4 regions of the Kitasatospora sp. NBC_01250 genome follow, and region 2 is predicted to be linked to each of the others. Evidence: predicted binding sites of a transcription regulator. Region 2 holds the regulator's gene; each other region holds the start of a gene.
What was found. Region 2 encodes HrcA, which represses chaperone genes, less so after heat shock. Its sites were predicted from a motif close to TTNGCACTCNGNNNNNCNGAGTGCNAA; they were not measured.

Region 1: groES (co-chaperone GroES) is a predicted target of HrcA. The motif match lies at 1,397-1,423, and genes of this name have one in related genera.
Region 3: groL (chaperonin GroEL) is a predicted target of HrcA. The motif match lies at 1,298-1,324, and genes of this name have one in related genera.
Region 4: OG500_RS22455 (FmdB family zinc ribbon protein) is a predicted target of HrcA. The motif match lies at 1,079-1,105, and genes of this name have one in related genera.

Annotation. Positions count from the first base shown of each region.
Region 1 covers NZ_CP108476.1:3,918,062-3,920,262, forward strand. The annotation lists gene groL (chaperonin GroEL) at 1-784, opposite strand, end outside; gene groES (co-chaperone GroES) at 946-1,254, opposite strand; gene OG500_RS15955 (class I SAM-dependent methyltransferase) at 1,500-2,201, shown strand, end outside.
Region 2 covers NZ_CP108476.1:6,196,701-6,198,901, reverse strand. The annotation lists gene dnaJ (molecular chaperone DnaJ) at 1-476, opposite strand, end outside; gene hrcA (heat-inducible transcriptional repressor HrcA) at 555-1,763, opposite strand; gene htpX (zinc metalloprotease HtpX) at 2,117-2,201, shown strand, end outside.
Region 3 covers NZ_CP108476.1:5,148,432-5,150,632, reverse strand. The annotation lists gene groL (chaperonin GroEL) at 1-1,143, opposite strand, end outside; gene OG500_RS21690 (cold-shock protein) at 1,462-1,665, opposite strand.
Region 4 covers NZ_CP108476.1:5,324,019-5,326,219, forward strand. The annotation lists gene OG500_RS22445 (hypothetical protein) at 1-61, shown strand, start outside; gene OG500_RS22450 (hypothetical protein) at 131-298, opposite strand; gene OG500_RS22455 (FmdB family zinc ribbon protein) at 726-1,067, opposite strand; gene OG500_RS22460 (MFS transporter) at 1,227-2,201, opposite strand, start outside.

The DNA of each region.
Region 1 (2,201 bases), 2.3 Mb from region 2:
GGGTGGAGAGCGCCTCGCCGTCCACGTCCTCGGCGATGATCAGCAGCGGCTTGGAGGCACCGCCCTGCAGGATCTTCTCCAGCAGCGGGAGCAGCTCCTGGATGGAGGAGATCTTGCCCTGGTTGATCAGGATGTACGGGTCCTCCAGGACCGCCTCCTGGCGCTCCTGGTCGGTGACGAAGTAGGGCGACAGGTAGCCCTTGTCGAACTGCATGCCCTCGGTGAAGTCGAGCTCCACGCCGAAGGTGTTCGACTCCTCGACGGTGATCACGCCGTCCTTGCCGACCTTGTCGATCGCCTCGGCGATCAGCTCGCCGACCTGCGGGTCCTGCGCGGAGAGGGACGCGACGGCGGCGATGTCGTCCTTGCCCTCGATCTCGCGGGCGACCGAGAGCAGGTGCTCGGTGACGGCGGCGACGGCCTTGTCGATGCCCTTCTTCAGGGCGGCCGGGCCGGCACCGGCGGCGACGTTGCGCAGACCCTCGTTGACCAGGGCCTGGGCCAGCACGGTGGCGGTGGTGGTGCCGTCGCCCGCGACGTCGTTGGTCTTGGTGGCGACCTCCTTGACGAGCTGCGCGCCAAGGTTCTCGTACGGGTCGTCGAGCTCGACCTCACGGGCGATGGTGACACCGTCGTTGGTGATGGTCGGGGCGCCGAACTTCTTGTCGATGACGACGTTGCGACCCTTGGGGCCGATGGTCACCTTGACGGTGTCGGCCAGCTTGTTCACACCGCGCTCGAGCGAGCGGCGGGCGTCCTCGTCGAACTGCAGGATCTTCGCCATGATTCCGTTTCCTCGGGATGTCTGCGTTACGTGACGTCACGTCAGGTGGACCAACAGCCACGCCCCGGGCCCCTGTCTTGGGCCCCTGCGGCAGTTGCCTGGCAGGGAGACACGGATCCGGGGCGGGACCAAAGGACGGACCGTCAGGTCCGCCGGACTGCTTACTTCTCGACGATGGCGAGGACGTCGCGAGCCGAGAGGACGAGGTACTCCTCGCCCTTGTACTTCACCTCGGTGCCGCCGTACTTCGAGTACAGGACGACGTCGCCGACGGCGACGTCGAGCGGCAGGCGCTGGCCATCCTCGAAGCGGCCCGGGCCGACGGCCAGGACGACGCCCTCCTGGGGCTTCTCCTTGGCGGTGTCCGGGATAACCAGGCCGGAGGCCGTGGTGGTCTCGGCGTCGAGCGGCTGGACCACGATGCGGTCCTCAAGCGGCTTGATGGCAACCTTGCTGCTGGCGGTGGTCACGTCCGAGTTCCCCTTCGGAGATTACGGGGTTGTCTAACAGGTAGGTGGCGACACCGTCGGCCTGCCGTCGCGGGGGTCAGACCAGCACTGTCGCGTTAGCACTCCCCCTGGGGGGAGTGCCAGGAACGACCTTAGGCCGCGGTTAGCACTCAGTCAACCAGAGTGCCAACGGCGCGCCCGGCGAATCCGGGGAGCGGGACAGGCCGCAGGTCAGCGGGGCGACCTTCACCCGGGACAATGGGCGGGTGGAGACCGAGAGCTTTGAGCAGTTGCTGACCGAGCAGGGGCAGCGACTGCTGGACGACCTGCAGGAGTACGCCCCCGAGCAGGAGCTGGCGCTGGCCACCAGGCTGCGGCGGGAGCACCCGGCGGAGCTGGTCTCGGCGGCCCTGGGGCAGGCACGGTTGCGTCAGCGGGCCGGGGCCAAGTTCGGCGCCGACGCGCGGCGGATGTACTTCACTCCCAACGGGGTCGAGCAGTCCACCCGCCGCACCGTCGCCGACTGGCGGGCCCGGCGCTTCGCCGCGCTCGGGGTGCGCCGGCTGGCCGACCTGTGCGGCGGCATCGGCGGCGACGCGATCGCACTCGCCCGGGCCGGGATCAGCGTCCTCGCCGTCGACCGGGACCCGCTGACCTGCGCGGTGGCCGCCGCCAACGCCGCCGCGCTCGGCCTCGCCGAGCTGATCGAGGTGCGCTGCGCGGACGTCACCGAGGTGTCGGTGGACGGCTTCGACGCCGTCTTCACCGACCCCGCCCGGCGCACCGCCAAGGGCCGCGTCTTCGACCCCGCCGCGTACTCGCCGCCGCTCTCCTGGGCGATCGAGGCCGGTCGCCGCACCCCGTTCGGAGCGCTCAAGGTGGCCCCGGGGATCCCGCACGACGCCGTCCCCGAGGACGCCGAGGCGGAGTGGGTCTCCGACCACGGCGAGGTCAAGGAGGCGGTGCTC
Region 2 (2,201 bases):
GTCTGGGCCGAGGTCCCGGGGGCCGCGCCCTCGCCGCTGCAGGTGGTGCAGGTGACGGCGGTGTCGACCTGGAGTTCCTTGGTGGTGCCGAAGGCGGCCTCCTCCAGGGTGATCTCCAGGCGGATCATCGCGTCCTGGCCGCGCCGGGTGCGCGAGCGCGGGCCGCGCTGGCCCGAGGCCGCGCCGAAGAAGGCGTCCATGATGTCGGAGAAGCCGAAGCCCGCCGCACCGCCGCCGAAGCCGCCCCCGCCGCCGCCCGGCGAGAGCGGGTCCCCGCCCAGGTCGTAGACCTGCCGCTTCTGCGGGTCGGAGAGCACCTCGTAAGCGGCGTTGATCTCCTTGAACCGCTCCTGCGTCTTCGGGTCCGGGTTGACGTCCGGGTGCAGTTCACGGGCAAGGCGCCGGAACGCCTTCTTGATCTCGTCCTGCCCCGCGTCCCGTCGGACGCCGAGTACCGCGTAGTAGTCCGTGGCCACCAAATACTCCGCTTGTTCCGCCTCTAGAAAAGTGCTGCTGGTACTGCCGCTGCGCCACCCAATGTACGCAGGGACCGGTTAGGACTCTGCCAGGATCTGCCCCACATACCGGGCGACCGCCCGCACCGCCCCCATGGTGCCGGGGTAATCCATTCGGGTGGGCCCGATCACGCCGAGCTTGGCGACGCTCTCGTCACCCGAGCCGTAGCCGACCGAGACGACCGAGGTGGAGTTCAGGCCCTCGTACTCGTTCTCCCGGCCGATCCGCACGGTCATCCCGGCCTCGTTGGTCTCACCGAGCAGGCGCAGCAGGACCATGTGCTCCTCCAGCGCCTCCAGCACCGGCTGGATGGTGAGCGGGAAGTCATGGCCGAAGCGGGTCAGGTTGGCCGTGCCGGCCAGCATGATCCGCTCCTCGTTCTGCTCCACCAGGGACTCGAAGAGCGTGGAGAGCACGGTGGAGACGATCGGCCGATCGGCCGGCTCGAAGGCCGCGGGCAGGTCCTCCACCAGGGACGGGACGTCGGGGAAGCGCCGGCCGCCGGCCCGGGCGTTGAGCCGGGCGCGCAGGTCGGCCAGGGTGCTCTCGCGCACCGGGCCCGGGCAGTCGACCATCCGCTGCTCGACCCGGCCGGTGTTGGTGATCAGCACCAGCATCACCTTGGCGGGCGCCAGCGCGACCAGCTCGATGTGCCGGACCGTGGAGCGGGTCAGCGAGGGGTACTGGACCACCGCGACCTGCCGGGTCAGCTGGGCCAGCAGCCGCACGGTCCGGGCGACCACGTCGTCCAGGTCGACCGCACCGTCCAGGAAGTGCCGGATCGCGCGCCGCTCGGGGGCGCTCATCGGCTTGACCTCGGCCAGCCGGTCGACGAAGAGCCGGTAGCCCTTGTCGGTCGGGATCCGGCCGGCGCTGGTGTGCGGCTGCTGGATGTAGCCGTCCTCTTCGAGGGTGGCCATGTCGTTGCGCACGGTGGCCGGCGAGACGCCGAGGTTGTGCCGCTCGACCAGCGCCTTGGAACCCACCGGCTCCTCGGTGCCGACGTAGTCCTGCACGATGGCACGCAGCACGGAGAGCTTGCGCTCGTCGAGCTGGCGGACCTCCAGGCCGCCCGGCTCGCCGCCGGGGCGCGCGGCGGCGGCGCCGGAGGCGCGCCCCGCGGCACGCGGCGGCGCGGACTTGGCCGCTGCCCGAGGGCCGGCGGCGGTGCGCTGCACTCTCGTGGCCTCGGTGGCCGCCGGCTCGCGGCCGCTCGGACGCGGATCGGAATCGGGTTCGTCGAACATGGCACGCACCTCCCTCTTCGCGCGTTGTCCAGGTACCAGGTCCTGCCCTGACAAGTACTGCCCGGTGATCGGCTTGGCACTCTGCCCAGACGAGTGCCAAAACCGTACCTGCCAGTGTAAGGCCCGGGTCCGATCGCAGGAACGCCCTGGCCCGGGATGCCGCGCGGATCACTCCGCATGACGTCCCGGTCCGCCGGGCACGACACGCCTGGTGCGAACGTCTCCGGACAGGGTGGTGCCCGGCGCCGGACGAAGTGGCAGCATCGATAGCAACTGAGACCTGAGCACCCGCAAGGACCGCTCGGGCGATGGAAAACCCGGTGGATACGTTGAAGGACCAAAGAGGAGCAGCCATGTCGGCGTCCGGCCCCCACACCCGCTTCGCTCCCGATCGTGGACTGACCGGGCGGATGGTCACCACGATGTTCCTGATCGGGC
Region 3 (2,201 bases), 1.0 Mb from region 2:
CGCGCCGGCCTTGATGACGGCCACGCCGCCGGCCAGCTTGGCGAGGCGCTCCTGGAGCTTCTCGCGGTCGTAGTCCGAGTCGCTGTTCTCGATCTCGGCGCGGATCTGGTTGACCCGGCCGGCGACCTGGTCGCTGTCGCCGCCACCGTCGACGATGGTGGTCTCGTCCTTGGTGATGACCACCTTGCGGGCGCTGCCCAGCAGGTCGAGACCGGCGTTCTCGAGCTTGAGGCCGACCTCCTCGGAGATCACGGTGCCACCGGTGAGGATGGCGATGTCGCCGAGCATGGCCTTGCGGCGGTCGCCGAAGCCCGGGGCCTTGACGGCGACGGACTTGAAGGTGCCGCGGATCTTGTTGACCACCAGGGTCGACAGGGCCTCGCCCTCGACGTCCTCGGCGATGATCAGCAGCGGCTTGCCGCTCTGCATGACCTTCTCCAGCAGCGGGAGCAGGTCCTTGACCGAGCCGATCTTGGAGTTGGCGATCAGGATGTACGGGTCGTCGAACGACGCCTCCATCCGCTCCAGGTCGGTGGCGAAGTAGGCCGAGATGTAGCCCTTGTCGAAGCGCATGCCCTCGGTGAGCTCGAGCTCCAGACCGAAGGTGTTGCTCTCCTCGACGGTGATGACGCCTTCCTTGCCGACCTTGTCCATGGCCTCGGCGATGAGCTCGCCGATCTGGGTGTCGGCGGCCGAGATGGAGGCGGTCGAAGCGATCTGCTCCTTGGTCTCCACATCCTTGGCCTGGGCCAGCAGCTGGTCCGAGACGGCCGCGACGGCCTTCTCGATACCGCGCTTGAGGGCCATCGGGTTGGCGCCGGCGGCGACGTTGCGCAGACCCTCGCGGACGAGCGCCTGGGCGAGCACGGTGGCGGTGGTGGTGCCGTCACCCGCGACGTCGTCGGTCTTCTTGGCGACCTCCTTGACGAGCTCCGCGCCGATCTTCTCGTAGGGGTCCTCGAGCTCGATCTCCTTGGCGATGGAGACACCGTCGTTGGTGATCGTGGGGGCGCCCCACTTCTTCTCAAGGACGACGTTGCGGCCCTTGGGGCCCAGCGTCACCTTGACGGCGTCGGCAAGCTGGTTCATGCCGCGCTCAAGGCCGCGGCGAGCTTCCTCGTCAAACGCGATGATCTTGGCCATCGGAAGTGGTCCTCCAGGACACGGTCGACTGCTCGGACCAGTGGTGCCCGCGACGGACGGCCCTGGTATGCGGGGGTCCTGTCCCCTACCGCTCCCGGAGCCTCACCGACCCGGTCCGTTGTCACTCTCAAGCTGTGAGTGCTAACGCCAATGATTAGCACTCCGGCATGGCGAGTGCAAGCTCCTCGGGCGACCCGACGACAACTCGCGGCAAAACGAACGGCAGGCCCGCGGGACGTCCCGGTGTCCGGGAAGTCCCACGGGCCTGCCGCTGAACCACCAGCTCGGTGAGAGCCGAGGCTCCGAGGTTCGGAAAGGTCAGACCGCCGCGCGGACCATGTCCGCCTGCGGGCCCTTCTGCCCCTGGGAGATCTCGAACTCGACCCGCTGGCCCTCTTCAAGGGTGCGGTAGCCGTCCATCTGGATCGCGCTGTAGTGGACGAACACGTCCGCACCACCGTCGACCGCGATGAAGCCGTAGCCCTTCTCCGCGTTGAACCACTTGACGGTGCCCTGAGCCATTCCGAACTCCCCTAGTGCTGTGCTGGCCCTTCGCGCACCCGCAGGTCACGGGCGCGGGTCTTGGTGGAGCGACCCGAGGAATCCCCCCTGGGCGCGCTCCCGCATGCCGCAGCGTCCCACCCCCGGGCGCCAGTTGGCGCTGACGAAGCAGGCGCATGCATCGACCGCGGCTGAATGTATCCGCATCGGCGCCCTGTGCAACAGGGCCACTGAACGCCAATTCGCTTGGGGCGCCAAGGGATAGTCGGGGATGAATGCGACAGACCTCGGCAATTCGGCTGGGACATAGCGGACGAAACCCGCAAATAGTCCAAAGAATTCTGACGAGGCGCCGACAGGGTTCGGGCGATACCTCGGCAGATGCGTCTCACCGGCCGGACGGCTCCAGCCGCGCTCAACTGCCGTGCGAGCGGCGGGGCGAGCCGGACCCGGACATCGGGGACAGCCTATGCCCTGCCGGAGACAGCCACGGACACCGGCCGGGCCGCCGCGCCACCGGCGGGCGGCCGACAGCAGGGCGCCGCCCGGCCAACAGC
Region 4 (2,201 bases), 870 kb from region 2:
CGAGGGCACGCGCGGCCTGGACTGGTACCAGAGCCAGCGGCCCCCGCACCACGGGGACTGATCAACTGCTCGTGGGCGGAGTTCCCGTGGGTGGAGTTCCTGGGCCGGGCGGCCCAGGACCGGTGGTCGGTCAGCGCCCCGGCCCGCAGTGCGGCAGCCCGGCCGGCCCAGGCGGAGCCTGGGCAACGGCGGGGACGGCCGGCGGGGCAGGCACCGGCACCCCCGGGTGCAGCGGCCCGGCGACGACCGCGGCAGCCGCCAGCAGGCCGGTGGCCAGCACGGCCGGTCGGTGCCGCACCGCCTGATGGAGGCGGTACCGGCCGCTGCCACCCCGCCGGATCGGGCGGAACTGCGGTACGGCGCGCCGGGGCGGCTGCGGTGAGGCGCGAGTCGGCGGCGGCCGTCGGGCGCAGTGCCGAATCGCGGGACGTGGCCCGGACGCCAGGGCGGTCGGGTCTGGGACGGTCAGGGCTGGGGCGGTCAGGGCTGGGGTGGGGAGAACCGTGGTCATGGGCTCAGGATCCGCTGCCGCCGCCCTCGTGCCCACGCCGCACCGGATTTCTGTGGATAACCCCGCACCTGTGGACAACTTCCCCCAGCCCAGCCCAGCCCAGCCCAGCCCAGCCCAGCCCAGCCCCAGCACGCAAAACGCCCCTGCCGGCACCCCGAAGGGGCGCCACCAGGGGCGTTGAGCGACGGCTCCCGCCGGCTGCGACCGAGTCGGGTCAGCCGGCCGAGGACGAGGACGCGGAGGAGGTGGACGTCGAAGACGTCGAGGAGGACGACGACGCGCCGGGCGAGGCCGAGGACGCGCCCGCCCCGGAGCCGGTCGAGCCGGTCGAGCCGCCCGATGCGGCCCCGGACGAGGCCCCCACCGAGCTGCTGGAGGAGGAGCGGCTGTCCGTCCGGTAGAACCCGGAGCCCTTGAACACCACGCCCACCGCCGAGAAAACCTTGCGCAGGCGACCCTGGCAGTTCGGGCACACGGTCAGAGCCTCGTCGGTGAACTTCTGCACCACCTCAAGGCCGCTGCCGCACTCGGTGCACTGGTACTGGTACGTGGGCACTTGTCTTCCTCCTGGCACTCTCGCCTGATGAGTGCTAACGACGGTCCATGATGCGGCATTCCGCTGGATCAGTCCAGCGCCGACCCGATGACGCCGGCACCGCGTCGGCTGCGGCACCCCGCTCCGCCGGGTCCACGACGCCCTGACGCCCCGGCGGCCTCAGTGCTCCGACGCCCCGACGAGCGAGGGCATCGCACTGCCACTCCTGGCAACGGTACGGCTCTCGGTGGCCGGAGCCACCAGGAGTCGCCGCAACGTGACCAGCGCCACCAGCCCGATTCCGGAGCCGGCCAGCGGCACCAGGAACCCGGTCCACGGCCCGCCCAGGTCGATCAGCCGGCCGGCCACGGTCGAGCCGACCGCCAGCCCCAGCCCGATCGCGCCGGTCAGCCAGGTGAAGGCCTCGGTCTTGGCGCCGTCCGCCACCAGCGTCTCGACCAGCGTGTAGCCGGTGATCAGGGTCGGCGCGATGGCCAGCCCGCAGACCAGCCCGGCAACCGCCAGCGTGACCAGGTTGGGCATCGCCCAGAGCGTCGAGCACCCCAGCACCAGCAGGCCGTAGCTGCCGAGCATCCGCTGCTGGGCCGAGCGCCGCCAGGCGATCAGGCCGTACAGCACACCGGCCAGCATCGAGCCGCCCGCGAAGATCCCGTAGACGACGCCGCTGAGCCCGCCCTGCCCGGCCGCCTCGGCGGTAGCGGTGACGGAGATCTGCATGCCGCCGAAGACGCTGCCGACGCCCAGGAAGACGCCGGCCAGCAGCCGCACGCCGGGCGAGGCGAGCGCGGACGCCTGCCGCGTGCCGGGCTCGCGCACCAGCCGGGCCGGTGCGGTGCGGCGCTGCGCGGCGAAGGCCAGCCCGCCGACCAGGGTCAGCGTGGCCTCGACGATGAGCGCGGCGGCGGGGGTCACGGTGCTGGCGATCACGGCGGTGAGCACCGGGCCGATCGCGAAGGTGAGCTCGTCGGTCACCGACTCGAACGCGAAGGCGGTGTTCAGGTGGGCCGGCCGGTCGGCCAGCTTGGCCACCCAGCGGGCCCGGACCATGGCGCCGATCTGCGGCACGGTGGCACCGGCCGGCACGGCGATCAGGAAGAGCGTCCAGACCGGCGCGTGGCCCAGCGCCAGCGCGAT